2 regions of the Actinoplanes sp. NPDC051470 genome follow, and region 2 is predicted to be linked to the other one. Evidence: riboswitches for the same ligand, from Rfam matches in the RefSeq annotation. Region 2 holds a riboswitch; the other holds the start of a gene.
The links. A riboswitch is a leader RNA that binds a small molecule or an ion and turns the genes downstream of it on or off. The one in region 2 is predicted to bind glycine.
Positions count from the first base shown of each region.

Region 1 (15,280 bases), on a different contig from region 2:
ACTTTTGAGCGAGGTGCTGGGGCATGACGGGTGAGTTCAGCGCGGACTGGTTGACGCTGCGGGAGCCGGCCGACGCCGCCGCCCGGGACCGGGGGCTGGTGGACGCGCTCCGGGCGACGCTGACCGGGCCGGTGGTGGTACGCGATCTCGGCTGCGGGACCGGGTCGATGGGGCGGTGGCTGGCGCCGCAGCTCGGCGGGCCGCAGCACTGGGTGCTGATGGACCGGGACCCGGCGCTGCTGGAGCACGCGGGCGCCCACCTGCCGGACGGGGTGACCGTCGAGACGCGGCAGGGCGACGTGACCGGGCTGACCGGGGCCGACCTGGCCGGCACGTCGCTGGTCACCTGTTCGGCCCTGCTCGACCTGCTGACCGTCGACGAGGTCGAGGCGCTGGCCGCGGCGTGCGCCGAGGCCGGGGCGGCCGCGCTGTTCACGCTGTCGGTGACCGGTGAGGTGTCGCTCGACCCGGCCGATCCGCTGGACGACGAGGTCGCGGCCGCGTTCAACGAACATCAGCGCCGGGCGATCGGCGGGCGGCGGCTGCTCGGGCCGGACGCCGCCGACGCCGCGGCCGCCGCGTTCGGGAAGGCCGGCGCGACCGTCACCGTGCGGCCGGCGCCGTGGCGTCTGGATACCGACAATGGGGCGCTCGCCACCGAATGGCTTCGGGGCTGGACCGGCGCGGCCCTCGAACAGCGTCCTGACCTGCGGTTGGACGACTACCGGGAGCAGCGGCGAAGCGCCGGATTCGTCGCGAGTGTCGGCCATGCGGACGTGCTCGCGACGTTTTGATTGAACCGATCCGCGGCAGCTCGGCGTACAGGAGGGTGTACGAGCTACCGAGGGGACAGCAATCGTGACGCGAACGGTCTGGGCATGGGTACGTGTGCTCGGTGGCGCAGCCATCATCGGCCTCCTGATCTGGAAGCTGGGCACCGGCGCCTTCCTCGACGGCCTGCGGGTGATCGACGGCGGCACGTTGCTGGTGGCCTTCGGCATCGGCGTCACGACCACGGTGTTCAGCGCCTGGCGCTGGTGCCTGGTGGCCCGGGGGATCGGGATGCGCCTGCCGATGCGGGCCGCGATCGCCGACTACTACAAGGCGTTGTTCCTGAACGCGGCGCTGCCCGGCGGGGTGCTCGGCGACGTGGACCGCGCGGTGCGGCACGGCAAGGACACCGGTGATGTCGGCCGCGGCGTCCGCGCGGTGGTGCTGGAGCGTACGGCGGGCCAGATCGTCCTCTTCGTCGTCGGCCTGACCGTGCTGGTCACCGTGCCCTCGCCGGTCCTGGACGTGCTGGCGCGGCACGGAGCCGCGGCGGCGGCGACCACCCTGGCCATCCTCGCGGCCGGCGCGATCGTCGTGCTCGGCACGCGCCGCCTGCGCAGCGGCACCTCGCGGATCGCCAAGGGCGCGCGCACCGGGCTGGCCGAGATCCGCACCGGCCTGCTGTCCCGGCGCAACTGGCCGGGCGTGCTGCTGGCGTCGAGCGTCGTGCTGGCCGGCCACCTGGCGACGTTCGTGGTCGCCGCCCGGGCCGCCGGTTCCACCGCCTCGGTGCTGCGGCTGGCCCCGCTGATGCTGCTCGCGCTGCTGGCGATGACGCTGCCGCTGAACGTGGGCGGCTGGGGACCGCGTGAGGGCGTGACCGCGTGGGCGTTCGCCGCCGCCGGGATGAGCGCCACCCAGGGCCTGACCATCGCGGTGGTGTACGGCGTGTTCGCCTTCGTGGCGGCGCTGCCCGGCGCGGTGGTGCTGATCGCACGCTTCGCGGCCCGGTCGCGTACGACGGCGCCCGTGGCCGTGGCCGAGCCGGTGCTCGAGCCGGTGGCCGTTCCGCAGGTCGGGCCGGAGGTCGCGCCCGCCTTCATCCCGGCTCAGCGTCCCGCCCCGCGCGTCCTGGCAACGACTGGTGCCTGAGCTACCCGGCGTACCGGTCCGAGAGCGCGTACCTGAGCAGGACCACGTCGCCGATCTGCTGAACGGAAGCCAGGTCGGCGCGGCGGTCGCGGCCCCACGGGAAGACGCCGTCGTGCACGAAGCGCGGCGCCCGGGAGTCACCGACGAAGATCGGCGCGACCACGAGCTGGAGCTCGTCGGCCAGGCCGGCGCTGAGGAACTGGGTGTGCATCGTGCCGCCGCCCTCGACCATCAGCCGGCCGACGCCCCGCTCGTGCAGGTCGGCGGTGACCCGGTGGACGTCGACCGGCTCGCCGCCGTCGACCACCTCGGCCGCGTCGCCGAGCCGCTTGCGCGCCAGCTCGACCGTTCCGGAGGCACAGTAGACGAGCTTCGTCACGTCGCCCGTGGTGAAGAACCGCGCCGCCGGGTCGAGGTCGCAGCTGCTGGTCACGGTCACCTTGATCGGGGTCGGGGGTTGACCCCGGGCCGCCCGGCGGGCCCGGCGCTCGGCCGAGCGGACCAGCAGCCGGGGATCGTCGGTGCGGACGGTGGCCGCCCCGACCAGGATCGCGTCGCAGCCGGCCCGCACCTCGTCGACCCGGTCGAAATCGGCCTCGTTGGACAGCAGCAGCCGTTCCACCGCGGTGTCGTCGACATATCCGTCGATGGACATGCCGCAGCTCAGCAGCACGTACGGTCGCTCACCCACCGATGTTCCCTTCCTGGCGAGCGACGATCGTCACCCTGGCCGATCACGATGCGTCCAAGATAATCGGAGCTTCGATTGCTGGCACATTCACATCCTGTTACGGCATGGTGACGGAGATCTTTGGGCATCGTGCCGGGGGCGCGAGGCCGCAGTACGAGGAGGGCCGATGAGACAGACACCCGAGGCGGTCGTACGGACGCAGGTGACGGTTCCCTTGCGGTTCGGCGACGGCTACACCAGCAGTGCCCGCGTGTTCACCTTCGACGGGTTGGTGGACGGCAAGGAGCACCTGGCCCTGGGCCTGGGTGACTGGCGTCGGGCGGTGGCCCGGTCCTCGGTCGGCGGCCGCCCTCCCCTGGTCCGGCCACACAGCGAGTGCCTCACCGGCGACGTCTTCGGCAGCCAGCGCTGCGACTGCGGTCCCCAACTGCGGGAGGCGGTGGAACGGATCACCGAGGCCGGCGGTCTCCTGCTCTACCTGCGGCAGGAGGGCCGGGGCATCGGGCTCTACGCCAAGCTCGACGCGTACGCGCTGCAGGACGCCGGCCTGGACACCTACGAGGCGAACGTGGCCCTGGGGCACGGCGAGGACGAGCGGGACTACACCGTGGCGGCGCAGATGCTGCTGGCCCTGGGCGCGGAACGCATCCGGCTGCTGAGCAACAACCCCGACAAGACCGAGCAGTTGAAGGCGGCCGGGGTGAAGGTCGAGGAACAGATCCCCACCGGTGTGCACGTATCCGCGGCAAACGTCCGTTATCTGGCCACAAAGGCGTCACACACCGCCCATACGATCGATCTTCCGCTGGCGGAGTGAGCCGGAAGGTCCGGCATACGGCAGGATGGGGCGGTGACCGTGCCCGCCGATGACGGGCTGCTCGCCGACGCGATCGAGCAGCTGCCGTTCATCCTGGCCGTCTGCGAGGGCCCCGACCTGCTGATGGTGTCCGTCAGCGGGGCCACCCGGGCGGTGCTCGACGGTCGCGACATCATCGGCCGGCCGGTCCGCGAGGTACTCAGCGACCTCGTCGGCCAGCAGATCCCCGACGCCTACCACGAGGTGTACAAGACCGGCGAGCCCAGCAATGGCCAGGAGTGGCGGGTCCACCTGGACGCGCCCGGCGGCGGCACGATCGAGATGTGGGCCAACTTCACCATCGTGCCGTGGCGGAACCCCGACGGATCGCTGCGCGGCGTGATCGGCGCCGGCTTCGACGTGACCGAGAGCGTACGCAGCCGCCTGGCCGCCGAGGCCGAGGCGGCCGACCTGCAGGAACGCTACGAGCAGACCCGCGACGTGGTGGCCGCCCTGCAACGCGAGCTGCTGCCGGCCGGCCTGCCGGTGGTGCCCGGGGCCCAGATCGCGGCCAGCTACCTGCCCGCGGTGGCCGACAGCGCGGCCGGCGGCGACTGGTTCGACGCGGTGACCCGCCCGGACGGCACGGTGGCCCTGGTCGTGGGCGACGTGGTCGGCCACGGTGTGACCGCCGCCGGCGTGATGGGCCAGCTCCGCGCGGTGCTGCGCGACCGGCTGGACACCGGCGACCACCCGGTCGACGCGTTCGCGGCGGCCGACCGCCTGGCCCGCCGGCTCCCGGCCGCCCACGCCACCACGGTCTGCCTCGCGCTGCTCGACCCGGCCGACGGCTCGCTGACCTACTGCACGGCCGGGCATCCGCCGCCCCTGGTCGTGACGGCCGCGGGTGAGAGCCGCTACCTGCCCGGCACCGGCGGCACCCCACTGGGCACCGGAGCGCTCTTCCCCGTACGCACCGCGACCCTCGCCGAAGGCGACGTGCTCGTCCTCTACACCGACGGCATCCTGGAGCGCCCCGGCCGCACCATCCCGGACAGCACCGCCGAGCTGGCCCACGTGGCGGCCGACAGCGCGGCCGGGCGGGCCCTGCGCGCCCCCGAGCTGAGCCCGGCCGAGCGGGTCTGCTCGCAGACGGTCGAGCTGCTGGTGCGCACCACCGGACACAGCGACGACATCACCGTGCTGGCCGTGCAACGGGTCGCCCCGCCCGGCCCGCTCGACCTGACCCTGCCCGCCGAGCCCGGGTCGCTGCGCCCGTCCCGCACGGCGATCGGCGAGTGGCTGACCGGGCTCGGCGCCACCGACCACGACACCTTCCTGCTGCAACACGCGCTGGGCGAGCTGGTGACCAACGCGATCGAGCACGCCTTCGACGGCGTCACCGACCCGCCGCGGGCGCCGGTGGTGCGGCTGCACGCCGAACTCGACGCGGCCGGCTGCCTGGAGGCGACGATCACCGACCAGGGCCGGTGGCGCGAACCGGCCCGGCAGTCGACGCGCGGCCGCGGCCTGGCGCTGACGTCGCAGCTGGTCGAGTCGATGCGGGTGGAGCCGACCGCGACCGGGACCGTGGCGACCGTCCGCCACACGCTGACCCGCCCCGCGCTGCTCGCCAACGCGTCCGCGCCGCTGCCCGCCGCGGCCCCGGCCGACTTCCACCTCGGTGAGCTGAACGGCGTCGAGGGCGGCGTACGCGTCCAGGGCCCGATCGACACCACCACGGCCGACCGCCTGGAACAGGGCCTGCTCCGGCGCAGCCGGGGCGGCACTTTGCCGCTCACCGTCGACCTCACCCTTGTCACCCACCTGGCCAGCGCCGGCGTCTCGGCGCTGCACCGGGTGGCCGAGCGGCACGGCCGGCAGGGCGGCAAGCTCACCCTGGTCGCGGCGCCCGACTCCCCCGCCCGGCACGTGCTCGCGCTCGTCGCCATCCCCGACGTCTCGATCGGATCCCCATGACCGGCGCCGTGCTCGACAGTGGACATCTCGAGGTCGGCGACGGCCACGCGCTCTACTGGGAGGAATGGGGCGCGCCGGACGGCGTACCCGTCGTCTGTCTGCACGGCGGTCCCGGCGCCGCCTTCAACGACACCCACAAGCTGCTCTTCGACCCGGCGCGCCATCGGGTGCTCTTCTTCGACCAGCGCGGGTGCGGCCGCAGCACGCCCACCGGCAGCGTCGAGCACAACACCTCGGCCGACCTGGTCGCCGACATCGACGCGCTGATGACCCACCGCGGCTGGGACACCGCCCACGTGGCCGGCGGCTCGTGGGGCTCGACGCTCAGCCTGCTCTTCGCGATCGCCCATCCGGCGCGGGTGCGCAGCCTGCTGCTCTGGAGCATCTACCTGCTGCGCCGGCAGGACGACGAATGGCTCACGCTGGGCGGTCCGCGCACGCACTTCCCGGCCGAGTGGGAGACGTTCATCGCCCCGGTCCCGGCCGATCGGCGGTCCAGCGGGAAACAGATCATCGATTGGTACGCCGGGAAGTTCCGCTCGCCCGACCCGGCCGAGGCTCTGCGGTACGCCCGGGCGTGGGTCACCTGGGAGCTGACCCTGTGTTCGATGAACTACGACGCCGCCGCGGTGGCCCGCTACGTCGACGAGGACGACAACACGGTCGCCTGCGCGATCATCGAGACGCACTTCGTCGGCAACAGCGGCTTCGTGCCGGAGAACTTCATCCTCGACTCGCTCGACGCCGTCCGGCACCTGCCGTGCCGGGTCGTCCAGGGCCGGTTCGACATGTGCACGCCGCCGGTCGAGGCGTACGACCTGGCCCGGGCGTACGGCGAGAACCTGACCCTGGAGATGGTCAACGCCGGACATCTGCGCACGGAGCCCGAGCTGATGGCCGCCCTCCGGACGGCCGCGATCTCGCTCGATTGATGGAGATTCCCGGGTTGTCCACAGGGTCCGGCCGTTCCCCCGGCGAGGTAACTACTATCGCTCAGTGACCTCGCCCAAGGACGTCCTCCATCAGGTCTTCGGCTACCCCGACTTCCGCGGGCAGCAACAAGAGATCATCGAGCACGTGACCGACGGCGGCGACGCCCTGGTGCTGATGCCGACCGGCGGCGGCAAGTCGCTGTGCTACCAGATTCCCGCCCTGGTCCGGCCCGGCACCGGCGTGGTGATCTCCCCGCTGATCGCGCTCATGCAAGACCAGGTCGACGCGCTGCGCACGCTCGGGGTGCGGGCCGGGTTCCTCAACTCGACCCAGGACTACTCGTCGCGCCAGCTCGTCGAGCAGGAGTTCATCGCCGGCGAGCTCGACCTGCTCTACGTCGCGCCCGAGGGCCTGGGCACGCCGTCGACCCAGCGGCTGCTCGAACGCGGCACGGTGGCGCTGTTCGCGATCGACGAGGCCCACTGCGTGTCCCAGTGGGGCCACGACTTCCGGCCCGACTACCTCCAGCTGTCGATGTTGCACGAACGCTGGCCCGACGTGCCGCGGATCGCGCTGACCGCCACCGCCACCACGGCCACCAAGGAAGAGATCGCCAGCCGACTCGACCTGACCCTGGCGCGACACTTCACGGCCAGCTTCGACCGGCCCAACATCCAGTACCGCATCGTGCCCAAGGCCGAGCCGCGCCGGCAGCTGATCTCCTTCCTGCGCAACGAACACCCGGGCGACGCCGGCATCGTCTACTGCCTGTCCCGGGCCTCGGTCGAGAAGGTCGCGGCCTACCTGGTCGACGAGGGCATCCCGGCGCTGCCCTACCACGCCGGGCTCGACCCGGTCATCCGCGCCACCAACCAGTCCCGCTTCCTCCGCGAGGAGGGGCTGGTCATGGTGGCCACGATCGCGTTCGGCATGGGTATCGACAAGCCCGACGTCCGGTTCGTGGCCCACCTCGACCTGCCCAAGTCGGTCGAGGGCTACTACCAGGAGACCGGGCGGGCCGGCCGCGACGGGCAGCCGTCCACGGCCTGGCTGGCCTACGGGCTGGCCGACGTCGTCCAGCAGCGCAAGATGATCGAGTCGTCCGAGGGCGACCTGTCCCACCGGCGCAACGCGGCCGCCCACCTCGACGCGATGCTGGCGCTGTGCGAGACGGTCACCTGCCGCCGGGCCCGGCTGCTCGACTACTTCGGGCAGCACGAGGTCACCGAGGGCGGCTGCGGCAACTGCGACACCTGCCTCAACCCGCCCGAGGCCTGGGACGGCACGGTCGCCGCGCAGAAGTTCCTGTCCACGGTCTGGCGGCTGCAACGCGAGCGCGGCCAGAAGTTCGGCGCCGGTCAGTCCATCGACATCCTGCTGGGCAAGGAGACCGAGAAGGTTCTGCAACACCGCCACCACGAGCTGTCCGTCTTCGGCATCGGCGCCGACCTGCGCGAGCCCGAGTGGCGCGGCGTCGTCCGCCAGCTCCTGGCCGCCGGCCTGGTGACGGTCGAGGGCGACTACGGCACGCTGGTGCTGACCGAAGACAGCACCTCGGTGCTCCGCGGCGATCGCAAGGTCATGATGCGCCGCGAGCCCGAGAAGCCGGCCAAAGCCCCGCGCGCGTCCCGCACCTCACCGTCGGCGGCGGCCACCCCGATGTCGCCCGAGGACGAGCCGATCTTCGAGCGCCTGCGGGCCTGGCGCGGCCGCGTGGCCAAGGAGCAGAAGCTCCCCGCGTACGTCATCTTCCACGACGCGACCCTGCGCGCGATCGCCGCGTTGCGCCCGACGTCCCTCGACGAACTGGGCACGGTCAGCGGCGTCGGCCGCGCCAAACTCGAGAAGTTCGGCCCCGACGTCCTCGAGACCCTGGCCGAGGGGTCAGCCCCCTGATCGGCAGGCAGCGGGAGTAGGCGCCGGGCCCGCCGCAACGAGGGCGGCGCGGACGGCCGGGCCGCCACCTCGACGGCTGTCCGGCTAGAGCGGCCGGGCGGGGCGGATCTTGCGTAGTTCGCGCAGCGCCTGGCGGCGGGTGTCGCCGGTCAGCGTGTCGATGTAGATCGTGCCGTCGAGGTGGTCGGTCTCGTGTTGCAGGGCCCGGGCCAGGAAGCCCTCGCCGTGGATGACCAGGGGCTCGCCGTGGTGGTCCTGGCCGGTGGCGGTCACCCGCAGGGCGCGGCGGGTCGGGAAGTACAGGCCGGGCACGGACAGGCAGCCCTCCTCGTCGTCCTGCTCGCCCTCGAAGTCGCTCAGCACCGGGTTGATCAGGTGGCCGATGACGTCGTCCACGTTGTACGAGAAGACGCGCAGGCTCACCCCGATCTGCGGTGCGGCCACGCCGGCCCGGCCGGGCTCGCGGACCGTGTCCTCCAGGTCGCGCACGAGCCGGCGAAGCTCGGCGTCGAAGTCGGTGACCGGGTCGGCCTCGGTACGCAGAACCGGGTCGCCGAACACGCGGATGGGCCTGATTGTCATGACCGTAAGCCTATCCAGCCGTTACCGCCGACGATGACAGGGCGGCGCGCAGCGGGCCGGCCTTGGCGGCGGCCTCGGCCACCTCGGCCGCCGGGTCGCTGTCCCAGGTGATGCCGCCGCCGGCCCAGACGTGCAAGTGGTCGCCGTCGGCCGCGGCGGTGCGGATGGTCAGGCCCAGGTCGAGGTGGTCGTGGCCGATCCAGCCGAGGGCGCCCATCGAGGCGCCGCGGCCGACCGGTTCGAGGCGGGCGATCTCGTCCAGGGCGGCCAGCTTGGGCGCGCCGGTGACCGAGCCGCCGGGGCACACCGCGCGCAGCAGCGACGCCAGGTCCACGTCGCCGTCCAAGGGGGCGGAGACGACCGACTCGGCCTGCCAGAGCCCACTCCATTCGCGTACGGCGAACAGCTGGTCGACCCGCACCGGGCCGGCGCCGGGCAGCCGGGACAGGTCGTTGCGCTCCAGGTCGACGATCATGATGTGCTCGGCCCGCTCCTTGGCCGACGTCAGCAGCTCGTGGCGGCCGGCCGGCGTGGCCGGGCGGGTGCCCTTGATCGGGCGGGTGATCACCCGGCCGTCGCGCACCTCGACCAGCGTCTCGGGCGAGGCGCAGCCGATCGCCCAGCCGTCACCGGCCAGCACGCCGCCGTAGCGGGCGCCGGCCAGCCGGGCCAGCCGGGACAGCGCCGGGATCGGATCGCCGGTGTAGGCCGCGGAGGCGTGCCCGACGACGTTGACCTGATAGATGTCGCCGCGGGCGATGGCCTCCCGGGCCAGCGCCACGGCCCGCGCATGGTCATCCGCGGTCCAGCTGTCGGCCCAGGGTTCCAGCGAGAAAGGCCGCGACGACAGCGCGGCGGGAGAAGGGGTCGCTCCCGGACGCAACGCGGAGGCCGATGCGCCGGCCGGTTCCGGACCGGATGAACCGTGCGCGAGGACGACGGCGTACACGTCAGGGAGGGCCGGCGACGGGGTCGGTGGTCCGACGGCGCCGCCGGCCATCACGGAACCGGCGGCGGCGGATACATAGAGTGCGGCGCCGCACGGAGTGCCATCGCCGGTCGGGTGGACTTGGGTGGCCGTTCGGCCGAGGTTTCGCACGCGCAGTCCGGCGGAGGAGAGGAACTCGGCGACAAGCTCTGCGGGGTCACCGCCGTCCGTCAGAGACCACTGGAAGGTAGATGACAGACGGTGACCGCCCTGGCCGGAGCTCAGTGATGCCGGAATGAGACATGAAGGAGGTGTCGGGAAGTGGTCGACAGCGCCCCTACCGTGGACCATCGGAAGCGAGGATTCTGGCAACGGGACGCCGTCACCCGCCCCATCCGCAGTCGTTCGGAGTGAGGTAACGTTCGTCACCGCAGTTGTGAATCATCACACAGCCCCTATCGGAGATACCCCTGATGTGCCAGCACAAGAGCCCTTGCCCACCCGCCGGAGCCACGGACCGCGAGGCCGCCCGGATCGTCGCGACCTGTCGCGAGCAGGGTTGGAGCCTGCTTTGCAACGGCGTCATCGTCTTTGAGGACACGGGCGAGATCCTGCCCGACGGAACGGTCATCGAGCCGCACCGCGGACCGGGTAAGCACGCCCTCGCGGCGTAACAAGAACCGCAAGGTTACCGCTACGCAAAGTAGCGACAGCAGGGCCGCGACCCGCACCCGAGCCGCGGCCCCCTCGCCGGGGACGATCAGTCCTCGAAGGCTTCCGGCGACGGGCACGAGCAGACCAGATTCCGGTCGCCGTAGGCCCCGTCGATCCGCCGGACCGGCGCCCAGTACTTCGACATCCGATCCACGCCGGCCGGGTACGCCGCCGCCGAGCGCGGGTACGGGTGCTCCCACTCGTCGGCCGACACCGAGGCCGCCGTGTGCGGCGCGTTCGCCAGCGGATTGTCGCCCGTCGGCCACTCACCGGCCGCGACCTGGGCGATCTCGGCCCGGATGGCGATCATCGCGTCGCAGAAGCGGTCGAGCTCGGCCAGGTCCTCGCTCTCGGTCGGCTCCACCATCAGCGTGCCGGCCACCGGGAACGACATGGTCGGCGCGTGGAAGCCGTAGTCGATCAGCCGCTTCGCCACGTCGTCCACCGAGACGCCGGTGGCCTTGGTGATCGGGCGCAGGTCGAGGATGCACTCGTGGGCCACCAGGCCGTTCTCCCCGGCGTACAGGATCGGGAAGTGATCGGCGAGCCGGGCGGCCACGTAGTTGGCGGCGAGCACCGCGACCGACGTCGCCGCGGCCAGGCCGTCGGGGCCCATCATCCGCAGGTAGGCCCACGAGATCGGCAGGATGCCGGCCGACCCGTGCGCCGCCGCCGACACCGCGTGGTGATCGCCGGACTCGAGCGGGTCGCCGGGCAGGAAGTCGGCGAGGTGGGCGCGCACCGCGACCGGGCCGACGCCGGGACCGCCGCCGCCGTGCGGGATGCAGAACGTCTTGTGCAGGTTGAGGTGCGAAACGTCGGCGCCGAACTTGCCCGGCCGCGCGAACCCGACCAGCGCGTTGAGGTTGGCGCCGTCCACATACACCTGGCCGCCGGCCTCGTGCACCTTGGCGCAGAGGTCGGCGATCGACGTCTCGTACACGCCGTGGGTCGACGGGTAGGTGACCATGATCGCGGCCAGCCGGTCGGCGTGCTTGACGATCTTGGCGTCGAGGTCGGCCAGGTCCACGTTGCCGTTGTCGTCGCAGGCCACCACGACCACGCGCATGCCAGCCATCACCGCGGAGGCGGCGTTGGTGCCGTGCGCGCTGGACGGGATCAGGCAGACGTCCCGGTCGAGGTCGCCCCGCGAGCGGTGGTAGCCGCGGATCGCGAGCAGGCCGGCCAGCTCGCCCTGCGAACCGGCGTTGGGTTGCACGGACACCGCGTCGTAGCCGGTCAGCTCGGCCAGCCAGCCCTCGAGCTGGGCGACCAGGGCCTCGTAGCCGGCGGTGCGCGACGCCGGGGCGTACGGGTGGATGTTCGCGAACTCGGCCCAGCTCACCGGCTCCATCTCGGTGGTGGCGTTGAGCTTCATCGTGCAGGAGCCGAGCGGGATCATGCCCCGGTCGAGCGCGTAGTCGCGGTCGGAGAGGCGGCGCAGGTAGCGCAGCATGCCGGTCTCCGAGTGGTGGGTGGTGAAGACCGGGTGGGTCAGGAACTCGCTGGTACGCGCCAGAGCGACCGCCCCGCACTCGGCCGGCGACGCGACCGTGGCCCCGAAGGCGCCCAGGACGGCTTCGACGTGCGCGTCGGTCGTCGTCTCGTCGCAGGCGATCGACACCGTGTCGGCGTCCACCAGGCGCAGGTCGATGTCCTGGTCACCGGCCGCGGCGACGATGGCGGCGGCTTGTCCGGGCACGCGCACGGTCACGGTGTCGAAGAACGCGTCGTGCGTCGGCGAGATGCCCGCCGCCGCGAGCCCGCCGGCCAGATCCAAGGCCTTCTGATGGATGCGCTTCGCGATCGCGCGCAGCCCGTCGGCGCCGTGGTAGACCGCGTACATGCTGGCCATCACCGCCAGCAGGACCTGCGCCGTGCAGATGTTGCTGGTCGCCTTCTCGCGGCGGATGTGCTGCTCGCGGGTCTGCAGGGCGAGCCGGTAGGCCTGGGCGCCGTCCGCGTCCTTGGACACGCCGACCAACCGGCCGGGCAGCGACCGCTCCAGGCCGGCCCGGACCGCCAGGTAGCCGGCGTGCGGGCCGCCGAAGCCGAGCGGCACCCCGAAGCGCTGGGTGGTGCCGGCCGCGATGTCGGCGCCGATCTCGCCCGGCGGCCGCAGCAGGGTCAGCGCGAGCAGGTCGGCCGCGACCGTGACCAGGGCGCCGGCGGCGTGGGCCCGCTCGACGAGCGCGGCGTGGTCACGGACCGCGCCGGAGGCGCCCGGGTATTGCAGGTGCAGCCCGAAGAACTCGTCGGGCAGGTCGTCGCCGCCCAGCGAGGCGTCGATCAGGCGCAGTTCGATACCGAGAGGCTCGGCCCGGGTACGCAGGATCGCGAGCGTCTGCGGGAAGGTGTCGGCGTCCACCGCGTACACCGAAGATCTGCTCTTGGACCCGCGCTTGGCCAGGGTCATCGCCTCGGCGACCGCGGTGCTCTCGTCCAGCATCGAGGCGTTGGCCGTGGTCAGCCCGGTGAGATCGGTGACCATGGTCTGGAAGTTGAGCAACGCCTCCAGGCGGCCCTGGCTGATCTCGGGCTGGTACGGGGTGTACGCGGTGTACCACGACGGGTTCTCGAGCACGTTGCGGCGGATCACGGCCGGCGTCACGGTGCCGTAGTAGCCGAGCCCGATCATCGGCGTGGTGACCTGGTTGTGGCCGGCGATCTCGCGCAGCTCGGCGATCGCCTCCTCCTCGGAGGCCGCCGCGGGCAGATCGAGCGTGCCGTGCCAGCGGATGACCTCGGGGATCGCGGCGCCCATCAGGTCGTCCAGCGTCGAGTAGCCGATCGCCTTGAGCATCTGGGACTGCTCGTCGGCGTCAGGACCGATGTGCCGGTTGGCAAAAGTCGTCATGGGCGCACTCCAGGCCGGGGGTCGTCGTGTCAGACCCTCCCCCTCTGTCGTACCCACGAAGGGTCCTTCAGAGTCGCCTGCCCGCGCGGTCCGTGTGCCTGAGAGGTTCCGGGGAGGATTTGCCCCTTCGGCGCCACCTTTGCTCCGGTGATCTCTCCCGCAGCGGCTGGCGACCAAACTACCAGTGCACCGGCTGATGATCTCGCTCCTAGAGTGTGGTGTGTGACCTACCACGCGGCGGACGACCGCTACCAGACGATGACCTACCGCCGGGCCGGCCGCAGCGGCCTGCGCCTGCCCGCGATCTCGCTCGGCCTCTGGCACAACTTCGGCGACACCCGGCCGCTCGAGACCCAGCGAGCCATCGTGCGGCGCGCGTTCGACCTCGGCGTGACCCACTTCGACCTGGCCAACAACTACGGGCCGCCGCCCGGCAGCGCCGAGTCGAACTTCGGCCGGCTGCTCGCGAGCGACCTCGCGCCGTACCGGGACGAGCTGGTCATCAGCACCAAGGCCGGCTACCACATGTGGGAGGGCCCGTACGGCGAGTGGGGCTCGCGGAAGTACCTGGTCTCGTCGCTGGACCAGTCGCTCCGGCGGATGGGCCTGGACTACGTCGACGTCTTCTACCACCACCGGCCCGACCCGGACACCCCGATGGAGGAGACGATGGCCGCGCTCGACGCGGTGGTCCGGGCCGGCAAGGCGCTGTACGTCGGGATCAGCAACTACACCGCCGAGCAGACCACCCGCGCCGCCGCGATCCTGGCCGAGCTCGGCACGCCGCTGCTGATCCACCAGCCGTCGTACTCGATGCTGAACCGCTGGATCGAGCGCGACCACCTGCTCGACGCGCTCGAGTCGGCCGGCGCCGGCTGCATCGCGTTCAGCCCGCTCCAGCAGGGCCTGCTCACCGACCGCTACTTCCAGGGCATCCCGGACGACTCCCGGGTGCGCACCAGCGTCTTCCTCGACGAGGACGCGCTGGACGCCAAAACGATGGGCCGGCTGCACTCGCTGAACGACATCGCCCAGGGCCGCGGCCAGTCGCTGGCCCAGCTGGCGCTGGCCTGGGCGCTGCGCGACCCGCGGATGACCAGCCTGATCATCGGCGCGTCGAGCGTGGCCCAGCTGGAGGCCAACATCGGCGCGCTGGGCAACCTGTCGTTCAGCCCGGCCGAGCTCGACGCGATCGACGGCACGGTCCTGGACCTGTGACGTCCTTCGTCCCCGAGCACACGATCCTGTCGGTCGTGGTCGGGTCCCGGGCCTACGGGCTCGACGGCCCCGGCTCCGACCACGACCGGCGGGGTGTGTTCGCCGCGCCCACCCGGCTGTTCTGGCGGCTGGACAAGCCGCCGACCCACCTCGACGGCCCCCGCGACGAGGAGTTCTCCTGGGAGATCGAGCGGTTCTGCACGCTCGCCGCGCAGGCCAACCCGACGGTGCTGGAGGTGCTCTTCTCGCCGCTGATCGAGACGATCACCTCCGACGGGCGGGCGCTGCGGGACGCGCGGCGGGCGTTCCTGTCGCGGCGGGTGGCCGAAACCTACGGCAACTGCGCGCGCGACCAGCTGGCCCGGGTCGAGGCCCGCCGCGAGCGCACCGGGGTGGTCAACCACAAGCAGGCGATGCACATGATCCGGCTGCTGCTGGCCGGGGCCCATGTGTTGCGTACCGGCGACATCCTGGTCGACGTGTCACCACTGCGGGACCGGCTGCTCGCGATCAAGCACGGCGAGGCGCCCTGGGCCGACTGGGCCACGGAACTGCTCGCCGACCTGGCCGCGGCCGCGACGGAAACCCGGCTGCCCGATCGGCCGGATCGCGAGACGATCGATCAGGTGCTCATCGGCGTACGCGAAAGGGGCCTGCAATGACCACCGAAGTGCCGGAGTGGGCCGGCCAGATCGCCACCGACCTGCCCTATCCCCTGGTCTTCGCGACCGTGAGCGGCGCACACCTGTACGGCTTCGCGTC
Region 1 is NZ_JBFBAA010000011.1:113,084-128,363, reverse strand. It holds gene AB0M54_RS20795 (glycosyltransferase family 4 protein) at 1-34, shown strand, start outside; gene AB0M54_RS20790 (class I SAM-dependent methyltransferase) at 24-794, shown strand; gene AB0M54_RS20785 (lysylphosphatidylglycerol synthase transmembrane domain-containing protein) at 856-1,923, shown strand; gene AB0M54_RS20780 (dihydrofolate reductase family protein) at 1,925-2,614, opposite strand; gene ribA (GTP cyclohydrolase II) at 2,781-3,431, shown strand; gene AB0M54_RS20770 (SpoIIE family protein phosphatase) at 3,465-5,390, shown strand; gene pip (prolyl aminopeptidase) at 5,387-6,322, shown strand; gene recQ (DNA helicase RecQ) at 6,387-8,219, shown strand; gene def (peptide deformylase) at 8,304-8,801, opposite strand; gene AB0M54_RS20750 (chorismate-binding protein) at 8,812-10,014, opposite strand; gene AB0M54_RS20745 (DUF5999 family protein) at 10,203-10,403, shown strand; gene gcvP (aminomethyl-transferring glycine dehydrogenase) at 10,490-13,300, opposite strand; glycine riboswitch at 13,377-13,470, opposite strand; gene mgrA (L-glyceraldehyde 3-phosphate reductase) at 13,523-14,518, shown strand; gene AB0M54_RS20730 (nucleotidyltransferase domain-containing protein) at 14,515-15,180, shown strand; gene AB0M54_RS20725 (nucleotidyltransferase domain-containing protein) at 15,177-15,280, shown strand, end outside.
Region 1: another riboswitch for glycine. It lies ahead of gcvP (aminomethyl-transferring glycine dehydrogenase); the one in region 2 lies ahead of AB0M54_RS35155 (L-serine ammonia-lyase).

Region 2 (15,280 bases):
CTCGCGCGCCCAGCGGACCCTGGACACCGTCGCCGAGCGGTTCCCGGCCGCGTCCGGCGCTTCGGTCCGGGTCGTTCTCGTGGCCCCGGCCGGCCGCCGGCTCACCGTCGAGCCGTCCCTGGCCGAGGCGCGGCACGCGCCGCTGGTGGCCGCGGTGGCCGCGCCGATCGTCTCGGCGGACGGCCGGACCGCCCTGGTGAACGTGCAGTACCGGGTGAAGAGCGCCCAGCTGGAGCGCCCCGCCCTCGACGCGCTGGAGGACGCCTTCCAACCGGCCCGCGACGCCGGCCTGCGGGTCGAGTTCGGCGGCTCCGCGTACGGCGAGGGCGAGTCCGGCGGCGCGACCGAGGCCGCCGGCCTGCTGATCGCGCTGCTCGTCCTGGTCATCACCTTCGGCTCGCTCGTGGCGGCCGGGCTGCCGCTGCTCACCGCGCTGCTCGGGGTGGGCGTGACCCTGGCCGGCCTGACCGCGGTCGCGGGCACGCTGGCCCTGCCGACAACCGCGGCGCCGATGGCCCTCATGCTCGGCCTGGCCGTCGGCATCGACTACGCGCTGTTCATCGTCGCGCGGCACCGGTCACAGCTCGCCTCGGGCCTGCCGGTGGCCGAGTCGGTGGCCCGGGCGATCGGCACGGCCGGTGCCGCCGTGGTCTTCGCCGGGCTCACCGTGGTCATCGCCCTGACCGGCCTGACCGTGGTCGGGATCCCGTTCCTGAGCGCGATGGGCCTGGCCGCGGCGGCCGCCGTGATCGTCGCGGTGCTGGTGGCGGTCACCCTGATCCCGGCGCTGCTGGGCCTCCTGGGGGAGCGGCTGCGCCCGGGACGCGGCACACTCCCGGCCCGGCGCCTGGGACGCGGCACGCGCCTGGCCCGCCGCCTGGGACGCGGCACGCTCCCGGCCCAGCGTCTGGGACGCGGCTCGCGCCCGGCCCGGCGCCCGATGGGCGCGTGGTGGGTGCGGCTGGTCACCCGCCGCCCACTGGTCACAACCCTCATCGTGGTCGCGCTGCTCGGCGTGATGGCCGTGCCCGCCGCCGACCTGCGGCTGGCCCTCACCGACAACGGTTCCGCGCCGGTAACCAGCACCCAGCGGCAGGCCTACGACCTGACGGCGGCCGCCTTCGGACCGGGCTTCAACGGCCCACTGCTGGTCCTCGCCGACCTGACCCGGGAGGGTGCTGCCGGCCCGGCCCGGGAGGGTGCTGCCGGCCCGGCCCGGGAGGGTGCTGCCGGCCCGGCCCGGAAGGGGGACGCCGACGCCGGCCCGGCTCGCGAGGGCGACGCCGGCCAGGGTCGCGAGGGCGATGCCGCGCCGGTCGGGCGCAGTGACCAGGCAGCGAAGCTCGCCGAGCGACTCGGCGCGGTGGACGGGGTGGCGGCCGTCGGGCGCCCTCAGCTTTCCACCGACGGCCGTTACGCCCTGGTGTCGGTGATCCCGGCGACCGGGCCGCAGGACGTACTTACCAACCAGTTGGTAGGAAAGCTGGAGGCGGCGGGCTGGGGTTCGGTGGGGGTCACCGGGGCCACCGCGATCGGCATCGACATCTCCGCACTTCTGCGCGCTGCCCTCGTACCCTTCGCCTTGATCGTTGTCGGTCTGGCCTTCCTGCTGCTGGCCGTGGCGTTCCGGTCGCTGGTGGTGCCGCTCAAGGCCACGCTGGGCTTCCTGCTGTCGGTCGGCGCGACGCTGGGCGCGGTGGTCGCGGTGTTCCAGTGGGGCTGGCTGGCCGAGCTGATCGGGGTCCCGCGCACCGGCCCGGTGATCAGCTTCATGCCGATCATCCTGATGGCGGTGCTGTTCGGCCTGGCCATGGACTACGAGGTGTTCCTGGTCAGCGGCATGCGTGAGGAGTACGTCCGGAGCGGCGATCCGCGGCGTGCGGTCACCAGCGGGTTCCAGGCTTCGGCGCGGGTGGTCGCGGCGGCCGCCCTGATCATGGTCGCGGTCTTCGCGAGCTTCCTGCCGGGCGGCGACGCCACGCTGAAACCGATCGCGTTCGCGCTCGCCGTGGGCGTGCTCCTGGACGCGTTCCTGATCCGGATGACGCTCGTGCCGGCGGTCCTGACCATGGCCGGACATCGAGCGTGGTGGCTCCCGGTGATGAAATAACCATCATGGACAGCATCCTGGTGGTGGACGACGACCCGGGTCTGCGGGAGCTGCTGGTGTCGGCGCTGCGGTTCGCGGGGTTCGAGGTGGCGGCGGTCGGCGACGTCCCGGCCGCCCTGGCCGTGATCGCGGCCGGTGAGCCCGACGCGATCGTGCTGGATGTGATGCTGCCGGGCACCGACGGCTTCGACCTGGTGCATCTGCTTCGTGATCAGGGCGTACACGTGCCGGTGATGTTCCTGTCGGCCCGCGACGAGCTGGACGACCGGGTGCGCGGGTTGCGCCTGGGCGGGGACGACTACCTGACCAAGCCGTTCGACGTGGTGGAGGTGGCCGCGCGGCTGGAGGCGCTGCTGCGGCGGGCCCGGCGTGTGCCGCCGGCGCAGCCCGAGGGCGTGCTGCGCTGCGGTGACCTCGAGCTGGACGAGGCCCGGCATCTGGTGACCCGGGGCGGGCGCCCGATCGAGCTCTCGCCGACCGAGTTCCGGCTGTTGCGCTACCTGCTGGCCAACGCCGGGCGGGTGGTGTCCAAGGCGCAGATCCTGGACCACGTCTGGCAGTACGACTTCGGCGGCGACACCGGTGTGGTCGAGCGGTTCGTCTCCAACCTGCGCCGCAAGACCGACCTCGGCGGGCCGTCGCTGATCTGCACCGTGCGGGGCTTCGGCTACAGCCTGCGGGCGGTGGCGCGATGAAGAACCCGGCGGAAAGGATGAAGTGGTGGCGGCGGGCGCTGATCGTGGGCCCGGAGGTGGCGGCCGCGACGGCGGTCAAGGAGGCCTTCGACGGGCAGCGGCGGGCCCAGGACCGGCTCCGCAGCTTCGTCGCCGACGCCAGTCATGAGCTGCGTACGCCGCTGGCCACCATGCACGGCTGGATCGATCTCTACGTCCAGGGCGGCCTGCGCGAACCCGGCGAGCTCGACCACGCGATGGAACGGATGCAGGCCGAGGTGGGCCGGATGCGGCTCCTCGTCGACGAGCTGGCGCTGCTGGCCCACCTCGACTCGGACCGGCCGCTGGACCGCCGGCCGGTCGACGTGGTGGCGCTGGCCGGCGAGGTGGTCGAGGACGCCCGGGTGGTCAGCCCCGACCGCGCCATCACCCGGCTCGGCGTGGCCGAGGCGGTCGTCGACGGTGACGGGCCGCGGATTCAGCAGGTGCTGCGCAACCTGGTCGGCAACGCGGTGCAGCACACCGCGCCCGGCACGCCGGTCACGGTCACGATCGACCGGCCGGGGCGCGAGGTGGCGATCGCGGTACGCGACGAGGGCGACGGGATCGCGCCGGAGCACCTGGCGCATGTGTTCGAGCGCTTCTACCGGGCCGATCCCAGCCGCAGCCGCGGCGGGGGCGCCTCGTCGGGCCTGGGCCTGGCCATTGTGGAGGCGATCGTGATCGCGCATGGCGGCACCGTCGGGGTGATCTCGGCGCCGGGGGAGGGCACCACCGTGCGGATCTTGCTGCCTTGTCGTACAAATTGACCATTGTGGATTTTTGTCCGGTCTCCTGACCGTCGTCACCTTCGGCCCCGCCTCTCGCCAGGCCGGCGAGAGGCGGGGGTACGGGTCAGCTGCAGACCATCGGGGTCAGCTGCAGGTGGCCAGGGTCAGCGCGCCGGCGGCCGAGCTGACCGAGCCGCCGTTGGCGCTGTTGTAGAGGTACCACTTGCCGCTGCCGCCGGTGTTGTTGGCGCACAACAGGTAGCTGGTGCCGTTGTTCTTGTACCCGAGCTGGGTCTTGTCCGACAGGGCGATGGTCTGCGCGGGGCCGGTCCCGCCGATCTGCAGGGTTACGCTGCCGGTGCCGGTGATGCTGTCCGGATAGGTGTTGTTGTTGCTGGTGTAGAACTGCTCCACCGCGCTGACCCCGCCGCGGACGTCGGACTGCGCCGACTTGTCCGCCGCGCCCTGGCGGTAGTTGAGATAAACCGGCACCGCGATCGCGACGAGCACGCCGATGATCACCACGACGACCAGGAGCTCGATGAGGGTGAAGCCCTCGTCGCCGGGTTTGATGCTGCGCTTCATTAGCAATCCTCCGTGTGGGTCGGCAGCCCGGGGGTTTGGCTGCCGTGCTGCCCTCGATCGGCGGCCCGGCGGAGAACTTGAGGAAGGTCAGAGCGCGGCGTCGATCAGCGTCGCGGCGGCCGCGCGGGCGTGCCCGGCGGCGTCACTGGTGCCGGCGATGGCGGCGGTGGTCTGTGCGCCCTCGGCGAGGATGGCCAGCTGCGGCGCGAGCGCCGGTGGGCCGCCGGCCTCGGTGATCAGCTCGGCCAGGCGGGCCTGGAACTGCGCCTTGTGCTCGCGGACGATCCCGGCGATACCGGGCGCGGCGCCGCCCAGCTCGCCGAAGGTGTTGATGAAAACACAGCCGCGGAAGTCGTCCTCGTCGAACCAGCGGGACAGCATGTCGTAGACGGCGAGCAGCCGGTCACGAGGCGTCCCGCCGCTCGCCAGGGCCGCCTCGACGAGGTCGTCCCAGGCCTGGTGCCGGCGCCGCAGAACCTCTTCGACCAGGCCTTCCTTGGACGGGAAGAGCTGGTAGAGGCGCTTGAGGGAGACCCCGGCCTCGGTACGCAGCGCGTCCATCCCGACCGCCTGGACGCCCCGGCGGTAGAAGAGCCGGTCGGCCGCGGCCAGCACCTGCTCGCGAATCTCCTCGTCAGCCCCGACCGGCATGCGTGACCACCCTCACCTGGCGCTTCGCTTGGCACTGAGAACGTACGTTCTCTAGGCTACTCCTGTCGCCGGAGAACGATCGTTCTCCGCCAGATCGAAGGAGACGGCGATGCCGTACATCAAGGTCGGAACCGAGAACAGCACCAGCATCGACCTCTACTACGAGGACCACGGGCAGGGGCAGCCGGTCGTGCTCATCCACGGCTACCCGCTCGACGGCCACTCCTGGGAGAAGCAGAGCGCGGCGCTGCTGTCCGCCGGCTACCGCGTGATCACCTACGACCGCCGCGGCTTCGGCCGGTCCAGCCAGCCCACCGTCGGCTACGACTACGACACCTTCGCCGCCGACCTCAACACCGTGCTGGAGACCCTCGACCTGACGAACGTGGTGCTCGTCGGGTTCAGCATGGGCACCGGCGAGGTCGGCCGCTACCTGGGCCGCTACGGCTCCGGCCGGGTGGCCAAGGCCGCGTTCCTGGCCTCCTTGGAACCGTTCCTGCTCAAGACCGACGACAACCCGACCGGTGTGCCGCAGGAGGTCTTCGACGGCATCCAGGCCGCGGTCACCGCCGACCGGTACGCCTACTTCACCGAGTTCTACCAGGGCTTCTACAACACCGACGACACCCTGGGCAGCCGCCTGTCCGAGGAGGCCCTGCGCAACAGCTGGAACGTCGCCGCCGGCGCCTCCTGGTACGCGTCCAGCGCCGTCGTGCCCACCTGGCTGACCGACTTCCGCGGCGACCTCGCCGCCATCGACGTGCCGGCCCTGATCCTGCACGGCACCGCCGACAACATCCTGCCGATCGACGCCACCGCCCGCGAGTTCCACAAGCGGGTCCCGCAGGCCGACTACGTCGAGATCGAGGGCGCCCCGCACGGGCTGCTCTGGACCCACGCCGACGAGGTCAACGAGGCGCTGCTGGCCTTCCTGGCCAAGTAGTCAGCGGCGAGCATGCCGAGCCCCGCCCGCGATCAGCACGATGGACCCGGTCATCACGTCGTGCGCGGGCCGGCGTGGATCATTGCAGCATGCCGGTGGATCTGACCCGCACGCTCTTCGACAGCCGTGACGCCGGCTGGCGGTCGGTCGACCTGCGGCTTCTCTCGATCGCGGGGGAGGCCGACCGGGTCGAGCTGCCGGGCATCGGCGCGCAGCTGATCGACCTGCAGATCCAGGGCGCCCGGACGGTACGCAGCCGGCGCGGGCGAGGCTGGGCCGAGGGGCTGGTGCGGGCCGGGTCGCTGTCCACGACGGCGCCGCACGTCCCCAGCGACCTGCGGTGGACCTCGCCGACCGGCGACGAGCGGGTGACCCAGATCCGCCTGCTCATCCCGGCGCTGACGATGACCCGGGTCGCCGACGAGGTGGGTGCGACGCGCCCGGCCGACGCCCTGGCCTTCGACGACGACGTGCTCCGGTCGGTCCTGACCCGGCTGCATCGCGCGGCCCGCGCGGGGGTGAACGATCTGTACGCCGCGACGGCCGCCGAGTTCATCGCGGTGCACCTGCTGACCAACCACGGAACGGCGCCGGAACCGGCCGGGCCGCGCCGGGACGACGTACGCGTAGCCCGGGTTGTCGATCTTCTGCACGCACGCCTGGACACGCCGGTGTCGCTGGCCGAGCTCGCCGCCGCGGCCGGGCTCAGCCGGTTCCATCTGTTGCGCCTGTTCAAGCTGCACACCGGCGAGACGCCCGCGCAGTTCCATCTGCGGCTCCGGATCGAGCTGGCCCGGCGGCTGCTGCGCACCACCCGGGCCGGGGTCTCGGAGATCGGCCTGCGCTGCGGGTTCATCGATTCGTCCCACTTCGCGAGGACGTTCCGCCGGCACGTGGGCGCGTCGCCGTCGGACTACCGCGACCAGGCGCGGTCCTAGCCCTCGACGACGGAATCGGTGACGACGGAATAGGCGACGTCGCGCTGGGCGTCGTGCTCGGCCAGGCGGGCGACCAGCGAGGCGCGGATGTCCTCGTACGTGTCCGAGCCCAGCGGCAGGCGCAGCGGCGTGCGGCCGGAGTCGACCAGGTCGACCATCGCCGCGGCGATCTTGCCGGCGTCGTTGGGCAGCCGGAACTCGCCACTGGCCAGCGCGCGCCGGACGCCGCCGGCCGGCGTCCCGTCGTACTCCGGCATGATCTCCGCGGTGTCGAGCGCGGTGCCGAACCCGGTCGGCGTCGCGCCCGGCTCGACGATGGTCAGGCCGATGCCGAACGGGGCGATCTCGCGGGCCGCCGTCTCGCAGAACCCTTCGATGCCCCACTTCGAGGCGTGGTAGTAGCCGAAGTTCGGGTAGGTGGTCTGCCCGCCGGCCGTCGACACCTGCAGGATGCGGCCGTGGCCCTGCGCGCGCAGATGGGGCAGCGCGGCCCGGATGACGTGGATCGACCCGAGCAGGTTGGTGTCGATGACCCGGCGGATCTGCTCGTCGGAGGCCTCCTCGACCGCGGCGAAGACCCCGTACCCGGCGTTGTTGACCACCACGTCGATGGCGCCGAGCGCGGCGAACGCCTCGGCCACCACCCGATGGGCCTGCTCGGCGTCGGTGACGTCCAGCCGGGCCACCCAGAGCCGGTCGCCGTACTTCGCGCTGAGGTCGGCCAGCGCCTCGGGCCGGCGCAGGGTGGCCGCGACCCGGTCGCCCCGGTCGAGCAGCCGTTCGGTGAGCAGCCGGCCGAACCCGGAGGAGGTGCCGGTGATGAACCATGTCGTCATGGCCCGAAACTAGCGCCGGGCTGACCGCTCGTCCGGTCCAGGATTGCCATGTCGGGTGGCCGATGTTGCTGTCCGGCCATGTCCCGGCAACGCCGCAGCCCTGGTCGGGTCATGAAACACGGGCTAACCTCGACGGGATAACTGAAGATCCGCCGCGTACGTCGAGCGGGAGAGTCCCGAGGTCTTCGGGCGCCGTAGGAGCAACTTCTCCCCAGAATCTCTCAGGCACCGTACCGCTCGAACCAGGCGACTCTGGAAAGCCGGGACCCTCATGTCCCGCGCCGAAGGTGAAAGCCGCCACCCGGCGGTGAATCTCTCAGGCACCGATGACAGAGCGGGGAGGCTCAACCCAGCCCGGGGCGCGTGCTCCGGGAGAGAATGAGGCCTCCGCATGACCGTCAGCGCGTTCGACCTCTACTCGATCGGCATCGGCCCCTCCAGCTCCCACACGGTCGGCCCGATGCGCGCGGCCAAAATCTTCGCCTCCTCGCTGGGCGACGTGACCCGGGTGCGGGCCGAGCTGTTCGGCTCGCTCGCGGCGACCGGCCGCGGTCACGGCACGCCGGGGGCGGTCATGCTCGGCCTGGCCGGTGAGGATCCCGCGACCGTCGACGTCGACCGGGTCGAGGACCGCCTCCGGTCGATCCGCGAACATCGCAAGATCACGCTGCCGGGTGGCCGTACCGTCGTCTTCGAACCCGACCGCGACGTGGTCCTGCACCGCCGACGGTCGCTGCCGGCCCACCCCAACGGCATGACCTTCTCCGCGTACGACGAGCACGGCGCCGTGGTCGAGCAGCGCACCTTCTTCTCAGTGGGCGGCGGCTTCGTCACGGGCGCGCGGCCCGACGGCGGCATCGCGCTGGTCCCGGACACCACGGCCGTCGCGCAGCCGTTCACCACCGGCGCCGAACTCCTGCGCCGCTGCCGGGAGACCGGGCTGTCGATCTCCGACCTGATGCTGGTCAACGAGCAGGCCTGGCGTACGCCCGAGCAGATCCGCGCCGAGCTGCTGGACATCTGGCGGGTCATGGCCGAATGCGTCGACCGTGGCTGCCGGCGGAGCGGCGTCCTGCCCGGCGGCCTGAACGTCCCCCGCCGCGCGCCGGACCTGTTCGCCAAGCTCAGCGCCCGGCCGGACGACGCCGACCCGCTGCACGTGGTCGACTGGGTCAACCTGTTCGCGCTGGCGGTCAACGAGGAGAACGCCTCCGGCGGGCGGGTCGTCACCGCGCCCACCAACGGCGCCGCGGGCATCATCCCCGCGGTGCTGCACTATTACGTACGCTTCGTCCCCGGCGCCTCCGACGACGGGATCGTGCGCTTCCTGCTCACCGCGGCCGCCATCGGCATCCTGATCAAGGAGAAGGCGTCCATCTCCGGGGCCGAGGTCGGCTGCCAGGGCGAGGTCGGCTCGGCCTGCGCGATGGCCGCCGGCGCCCTGTGCGAGCTGCTCGGCGGCAGTCCCGAGCAGGTGGAGAACGCGGCCGAGGTGGGCATCGAGCACAACCTGGGCCTGACCTGCGACCCGATCGGCGGCCTGGTGCAGGTGCCGTGCATCGAGCGCAACGCGATCGCCTCGGTCAAGGCCATCAACGCCGCCCGGCTGGCCCTGCACGGCACCGGCGAGCACACGGTCAGCCTCGACAAGGTGATCAGGACCATGCGCCAGACCGGCCGCGACATGCACTCCAAGTACAAGGAGACCTCGCGCGGCGGCCTGGCCGTCAACATCGTGGAGTGCTGACCCGTCCGGGGTGTGTAGGTACGGCCGGGGCGGGTAGTCGGACGACGTGGCTGACCTGGACGAGGAAGCGATCGCGTACGCCCACCGCATGTTCGACCTGGCACGCGCCGGCGACACCGAGGAGCTGGCCGGCAACGTCGCCGCCGGCCTGCCGGCCAACCTCACCAACGACAAGGGCGACACCCTGCTGATCCTGGCGGCGTACCGCGATCACCCGGACACCGTGGCCGCGCTGCTGGAGCTGGGCGCCGACCCGGACCGGGTCAACGACCGGGGCCAGTCCGCGCTGTCCGCCGCGGTGTTCCGGCAGAACGCCGTGACGGTGAAGGCCCTGCTCGCGGCCGGCGCCGACCCGGCCGCGGGCACGCCGTCGGCGGTGGCCACGGCGGAGTTCTTCAAGCTCCCGGAGATGTCGGAGCTGCTGCGCCCGGGGTCTTAGCCACGCTGGAAGGGGGCGACGGCGGACAGCAACCACAGGTTGGTCGGGACCAGCGAGCGGACCGGGCCCCAGGGCCAGGAGACGGCCAGCCTCCCCATCCGGCGGTAGCACCGGACCGCGGCGGCACGGTCGCCGAACCAGAAGAACGTGGTCGCGAACATGCCCAGGGCCAGCTCGGCGTCGATGCCGCCCGGCTCGAACCGCGGGTGCCAGACCGAGTGCCCGGCCGCCGCCCGGATCTCCGGCAGCGCGGCCCGCATGTGCGCCTTGGTCGCCGCCCGGGTGGGCATCTCCAGCGCGTGCTCCAGGTGGGCCTCCGCGACCAGGGCCGGCGTCGGCGACCCGGGCGCCGCGCTCTCCCACACCCCGAACGCGAACTTGTGCACCTGATACCAGTCGCCGCCCCACTTCGGCATCAGTTGCTGCAGGTGTTCGGTGTGGGCGAGCGGCTGCTGCGGGTCGATCGTGGACAGCCGGTGGTAGCGGCGCCACGCCTCGTCCAGGCCCACGTCCAGGCCACGGCCCGAGGTCAGCAGCATCGTCCAGACCGCCGGATCGCCCGGGTGCCGCGCGGCGCCCTCGAGGAGCACCTGCTCGGCCTGTTGCAGCCGCCGGCCGAAACCCTGGCGCCGCCGAGCGCTGACCCGCTCGAGGTCGCCGCGGATCTTCCACCCGAGGAACGTCAGGTGGTGGCCCAGCATCGCGTAGGGCGCGCTGTCCTCCGGATGGTCCCGGACCAGCCCGCGCAGCCAGTCCTCCAGGCCGCGGCCCTGCCCGCCGACCCAGAGCAGCCGGGTGCGCTCGGCCGGCGTCGCCGCGTCCAGCACGGCGCGTCCGGCCGGCCAGTCACGCCGCTTCACCGCCGCCCGGAACTCGCGGGCGGCGGGCCATTTGGCGGCGGCCAGGGGTTGGAAGGCTCGTACGTTCGGCACGGCGCGCATGGTAACGGAGCCGGCCCGGGGTTCAGGCGAGCTGGTCGCGGCGGCGGGTGAGGTAGGCAGTCTCGGCGGTGTTGCCGGCCAGGTCGATGGCTTTGTCGTACGCGGACCGCGCGTCACCACCTCGGCCCAGCCGGCGCAGCAGCTCGGCGCGGGCCGCGTGGTAGGCGTGGTAACCGGACAGCCGGTCGCCGAGCCGGTCGATGGCCGCCAGCGCCACGTCGGGGCCGTCGAGCTCGGCGACCGCGATGGCCCGGTTGAGGGCGACGACCGGTGACGGGTCGAGGACGACGAGCTGGTCGTAGAGGGCGACGACCTGGGACCAGTCGGTGTCCCGCACGTCGCGGGCCGAGGTGTGCACGGCGTTGATCGCCGCGAGGATCTGGTACCGCCCCGGCGCCACGCCGCTGGCCAGGCGTTCGCGCACCAGCCGGTGGCCCTCGGCGATCAGCGCCGTGTCCCAGGCCCCGCGGTCCTGGTCGGCCAGGGTGACCAGTTCGCCGCCGGCCGAGACGCGGGCGGTGCGGCGGGCCTCGGTGAGCAGCATCAGCGCCAGCAGCCCGGCCACCTCGCCGTCGCCGGGCAGCAGGCCGCGGATCAGCCGGGTGAGCCGGATCGCCTCGGCGGTCAGGTCGTGGCGGACCGGATCGGTGCCGGGGCCGGTCGCCAGGTAACCCTCGTTGAAGATGAGGAACAGCACGGTGAGGACGCCGGACACCCGGGACGGCAGGTCCTCCGCGGCCGGCACCCGGTAGGGGATGCCGGCCGCCTTGATCTTGTCCTTGGCCCGGGTGATCCGCCGTCCCATGGCGGTCTCCTGCACCAGGAAGGCCCGGGCGATCTCGGCCACGGTCAGCCCGCCGAGCATGCGCAGGGTCAGAGCCACCCGGCTCTCCGGCGCGAGGGCCGGGTGGCAGCAGGTGAAGATCAGCCGGAGCCGCTCGTCCTCGATGGCGCCGGTCGGCTCGGGCGGGTCGTCGACGGACAGCATCGTGGCCTCCTTCTGCTTGTCGTCCCGCTTGTTCTCACGCCGGATCCGGTCGATGGCCTTGCGGTTGGCGGTGGTGTTCAGCCAGGCGGCCGGATTGGGGGGTACGCCGTCGGCCGGCCACCGTTCGACGGCGGTCGTGAACGCCTCGGCAGCCGCCTCCTCGGCGATGTCGAGGTCGCCGAACCGTCGGGTCAGGGTGGCGACCATCCGCCCCCACTGCTCGTGGTGGGCCTGTGTGATCGCCTCGCGGATCTGATCCTCGCTCACCTGGCCAGCATCTCCTGTCGTCCGTGGGTCCCTCGCGGGCGGCCTGTCATCCGTTCTACGAACATCCTGGCCGCAATCCGACACCAGTTCGTCGGCGCCTGGAAGTTCCGGGATCTTGGCCGGCCGAAAGGCGCACTCCAGCGCTTGACGACATAGACGGACGCCTCTACGTTACGAATATTGTCCGGGATGTTTCCGGAACTTTCAGTGAGGTGTGTGCCGATGAGGTCGTTCCTTGCCCTGGCCCTGATCGCGCCCTTGACGGCGGCCCCGGCCACCCATCCGCCGGCTGCTCATCCGCCGGCCGCGTCGCCGGAGAAGGGTGGCTACGTCGCCTTCCACGACGGCCCCGGCCGCTTCCCGGTGGTGGCCGGCCGGCGGGCCGCGCCGATCGTGGTCAGCACCGCCGACCACGCCGGCGTCATCCGGGTCGCCGACGACGTGCGGGCCGACCTCGGCAAGGTCACCGGCGTGCAGCCGGTGATCGGGCACGACCGGGTGCCGGCCGGCGCCGACCCGGTCATCATCGGCACGCTCGGCAAGAGCCCGCTGATCGACCGGATCGTCGCACGGGGACGACTCGACGTCCGCGGGCTCCGCGGCAGGTGGGAGACCACCATCGAGCAGGTGGTGACCGATCCGCTGCCCGGTGTCCGGCGCGCGTTCGTGATCGCCGGCAGCGACCAGCGCGGCACGATCTACGGCGCCTACGACCTGTCCCGCCGGATCGGGGTCTCACCCTGGTCCTTCTGGGACGACGTGCCGGCCGCCCGGCACGAGGCCGTCTACGTGCTTCCCGGCCGGCACACCCAGGGCACGCCGGCGGTCAAGTACCGCGGGTTCTTCATCAACGATGAGAACCCGGCCACCGGCACCTGGGCGCCCGGATACTTCGGTCCGGGCAAGGCGCCCGGTCATCCGGGCGGGCTCAACGCGGCCTACTTCGCCAAGGTGTTCGAGACCATGCTGCGGCTCAAGGCCAACTACCTGTGGCCGGCCGTGTGGGGCCGGGCGTTCGCCGAGGACGACCCGCTCAACCACGCCACCGCCACCCTGTACGGGGTGGTCATGGGCACCTCGCACGAGGCGCCGATGATGCGCGGCATCGAGGAGTGGAACCGGCACGCGGTCAACGGCACCGACCCGTACGGCGGGAACGGGCAGTGGAGCTTCGTCCGCAACTCGGCCGCGCTCAAGGCGTACTGGCGGGACGGCGCGCAACGGATGAAGGACCAGGACATCGAGGGCGTCATCACGCTCGGCATGCGCGGCAACGGCGACACCAGCCTGCCCGACGGCGACGGCATCGACCTGATGAGCTCCATCATCGACACCCAGCGGCAGATCCTGCGCGACACCGGCCTGATCGACCGGCCTCAAGTACAAACTCTGTACAAAGAAGTACAGCGCTACTGGGACGCGGGTTACCGGCCGCCGGACGACGTCACCGTGGTCTTCTGCGACGACAACTGGGGCAACCTGCGCAAGCTGCCGGACGCGTCGCTACCCGCGCGCAGTGGCGGGTACGGCATGTACTACCACTTCGACTACGTCGGGGTCGGGCGCAACTACAAATGGGCCGACACGGTCAACCTGACCAACACCTGGGAACAACTGCACCGTGCGTACGCCTCGGGCGTCGACCGGCTGTGGATGGTGAACGTCGGCGATCTGAAGAACGAGGAGGCGCCCACCCAGTTCTTCCTCGACTACGCCTGGGATCCGGACTCGATCCCGGTCACCGGCATCCAGCGCTGGCTCCGGGCGTACGCGGCGGAGAATTTTGGTCCTGGTCTCGCGCCGGCCGTGGCCGACCTGCTGCACGAGTACGCGACGCTCCAGTCGCGCCGCAAGCCTGAGCTGCTCAATCGGCGGATCACCGGCGAGACGCCCGAGGTGATCTACGACGACCAGGGCAACCCGTTCAGCCTGACCGCCTACCGCGAGATGGACCGCGTGACCGCGCAGTGGCAGACGCTCGCGGCCAAGGCCGACCGGGTCCGCCGGCTGGTCCCGGCCGCCCACCAGGACGCGTTCTACCAGCTGGCCTACTACCAGATCAAGGACACGGCGCTGGTGTACGCGCTCCGGCAGGCCCAGTTCACCAACATCGCGTACGCCGTGCAGGGCCGCGCCGCCACCAACGCCCGGGCCGACCGGGCCGAGGCGCTGTTCGCCCAGGACCAGGCGATGAGCCGCTACTACAACACCACGCTGGCCGGCGGGAAGTGGAAGGGCTGGCAGACCCAACCCAAGATCGGGTACGGCGACGTCGAACGGTACGGCCCCAACGCGCCGTGGCAGCAGCCCGAACTGAACAACGTGGCCCTGCCCGACGCGATCTACCCGCACCTGAAGCGGATCACCGTGCCCCCGGCCGCCGCGCTGGGCGTGGCCCTCGACGGCGGCGACCCGACGACCCTGCCGTCGTTCAGCCCGTGGCAGAGTCAGCCCGCGCAGTACCTCGAGGTCTACAACAAGGGCGCCACCCCGTTCAGCTACCGCATCACCGCCGCGAAGCCCTGGGTGCACGTCACCCCCGCCTCGGGCCGGGTCACCGACCAGGTCCGGGCCACCGTGACCGTCGACTGGCGACGGGCCCCGCATGGCACGACGACCGTGCCGCTCACCGTGACCGGCGCGGGAAGCTCGGTCGTCGTCCAGGCCCCGGTGCACCGTCCGTCGGTCGCTCCGTCGGGCTTCCTGGAGGCGAACGGTTACGTCGCCATGGAGGCCGACCACTACAGCCGCAAGGTCGGCGACTGGCAACTGCTGCCGGACATCGGGCGCACCGGCAACGGGCTCACCCCACGCGGGTCCTCCGGGCGGCTGGAGTACGCGATGACGCTGACCACCACCGGTCCGGTCCGCGTGGCGGCCTACCTGTCGCCCCGCAACAACGTGCTGCCGACCCCGGGCCTGCGCTACGCGGTCTCGATCGACGACGCCACACCCCAGGTCGTCGACATCATCGGGGCGACCGGCTCGGACGACACCACGATGAATCCACAGTGGGCCCGCAACACCTCGGACAACGTCAACGTGACCCGGACCGTGCACCAGGTCGATCGGCCGGGCCGGCACACGCTGACGTTCTGGATGGTCGACCCGAGCGTGATCGTGCAGCGTCTGGTCGTCGAGACCGCGCCGCTGCCGTACAGCTACCTCGGCCCGCCCTCGTCCCTGCGGGCCCGATCGTGAGGCGGCGAATTCTCCTCGGCCTCGGCGGCGCGGCCTTCCTCCCGGCGTTCCCGAAGCCGGCCCGCCGCCGCTGGGTGCACACCTGGGTCTCCATGCCGCAGCTGACCGAGCCGAACAACCTGCCGCCCCCACCGTTCACGGGCGCCGCCTCGGTTCTCGTCGACACCACGCTGCGGCAGACCGTGCACAC
Region 2 is NZ_JBFBAA010000026.1:98,008-113,287, reverse strand. It holds gene AB0M54_RS35195 (MMPL family transporter) at 1-2,110, shown strand, start outside; gene AB0M54_RS35190 (response regulator transcription factor) at 2,116-2,805, shown strand; gene AB0M54_RS35185 (ATP-binding protein) at 2,802-3,593, shown strand; gene AB0M54_RS35180 (prepilin-type N-terminal cleavage/methylation domain-containing protein) at 3,699-4,139, opposite strand; gene AB0M54_RS35175 (TetR/AcrR family transcriptional regulator) at 4,227-4,790, opposite strand; gene AB0M54_RS35170 (alpha/beta hydrolase) at 4,900-5,733, shown strand; gene AB0M54_RS35165 (helix-turn-helix domain-containing protein) at 5,823-6,671, shown strand; gene AB0M54_RS35160 (SDR family oxidoreductase) at 6,668-7,507, opposite strand; glycine riboswitch at 7,664-7,753, shown strand; gene AB0M54_RS35155 (L-serine ammonia-lyase) at 7,899-9,254, shown strand; gene AB0M54_RS35150 (ankyrin repeat domain-containing protein) at 9,301-9,693, shown strand; gene AB0M54_RS35145 (hypothetical protein) at 9,690-10,625, opposite strand; gene AB0M54_RS35140 (RNA polymerase sigma factor) at 10,657-11,829, opposite strand; gene AB0M54_RS35135 (glycosyl hydrolase 115 family protein) at 12,112-15,090, shown strand; gene AB0M54_RS35130 (SGNH/GDSL hydrolase family protein) at 15,087-15,280, shown strand, end outside.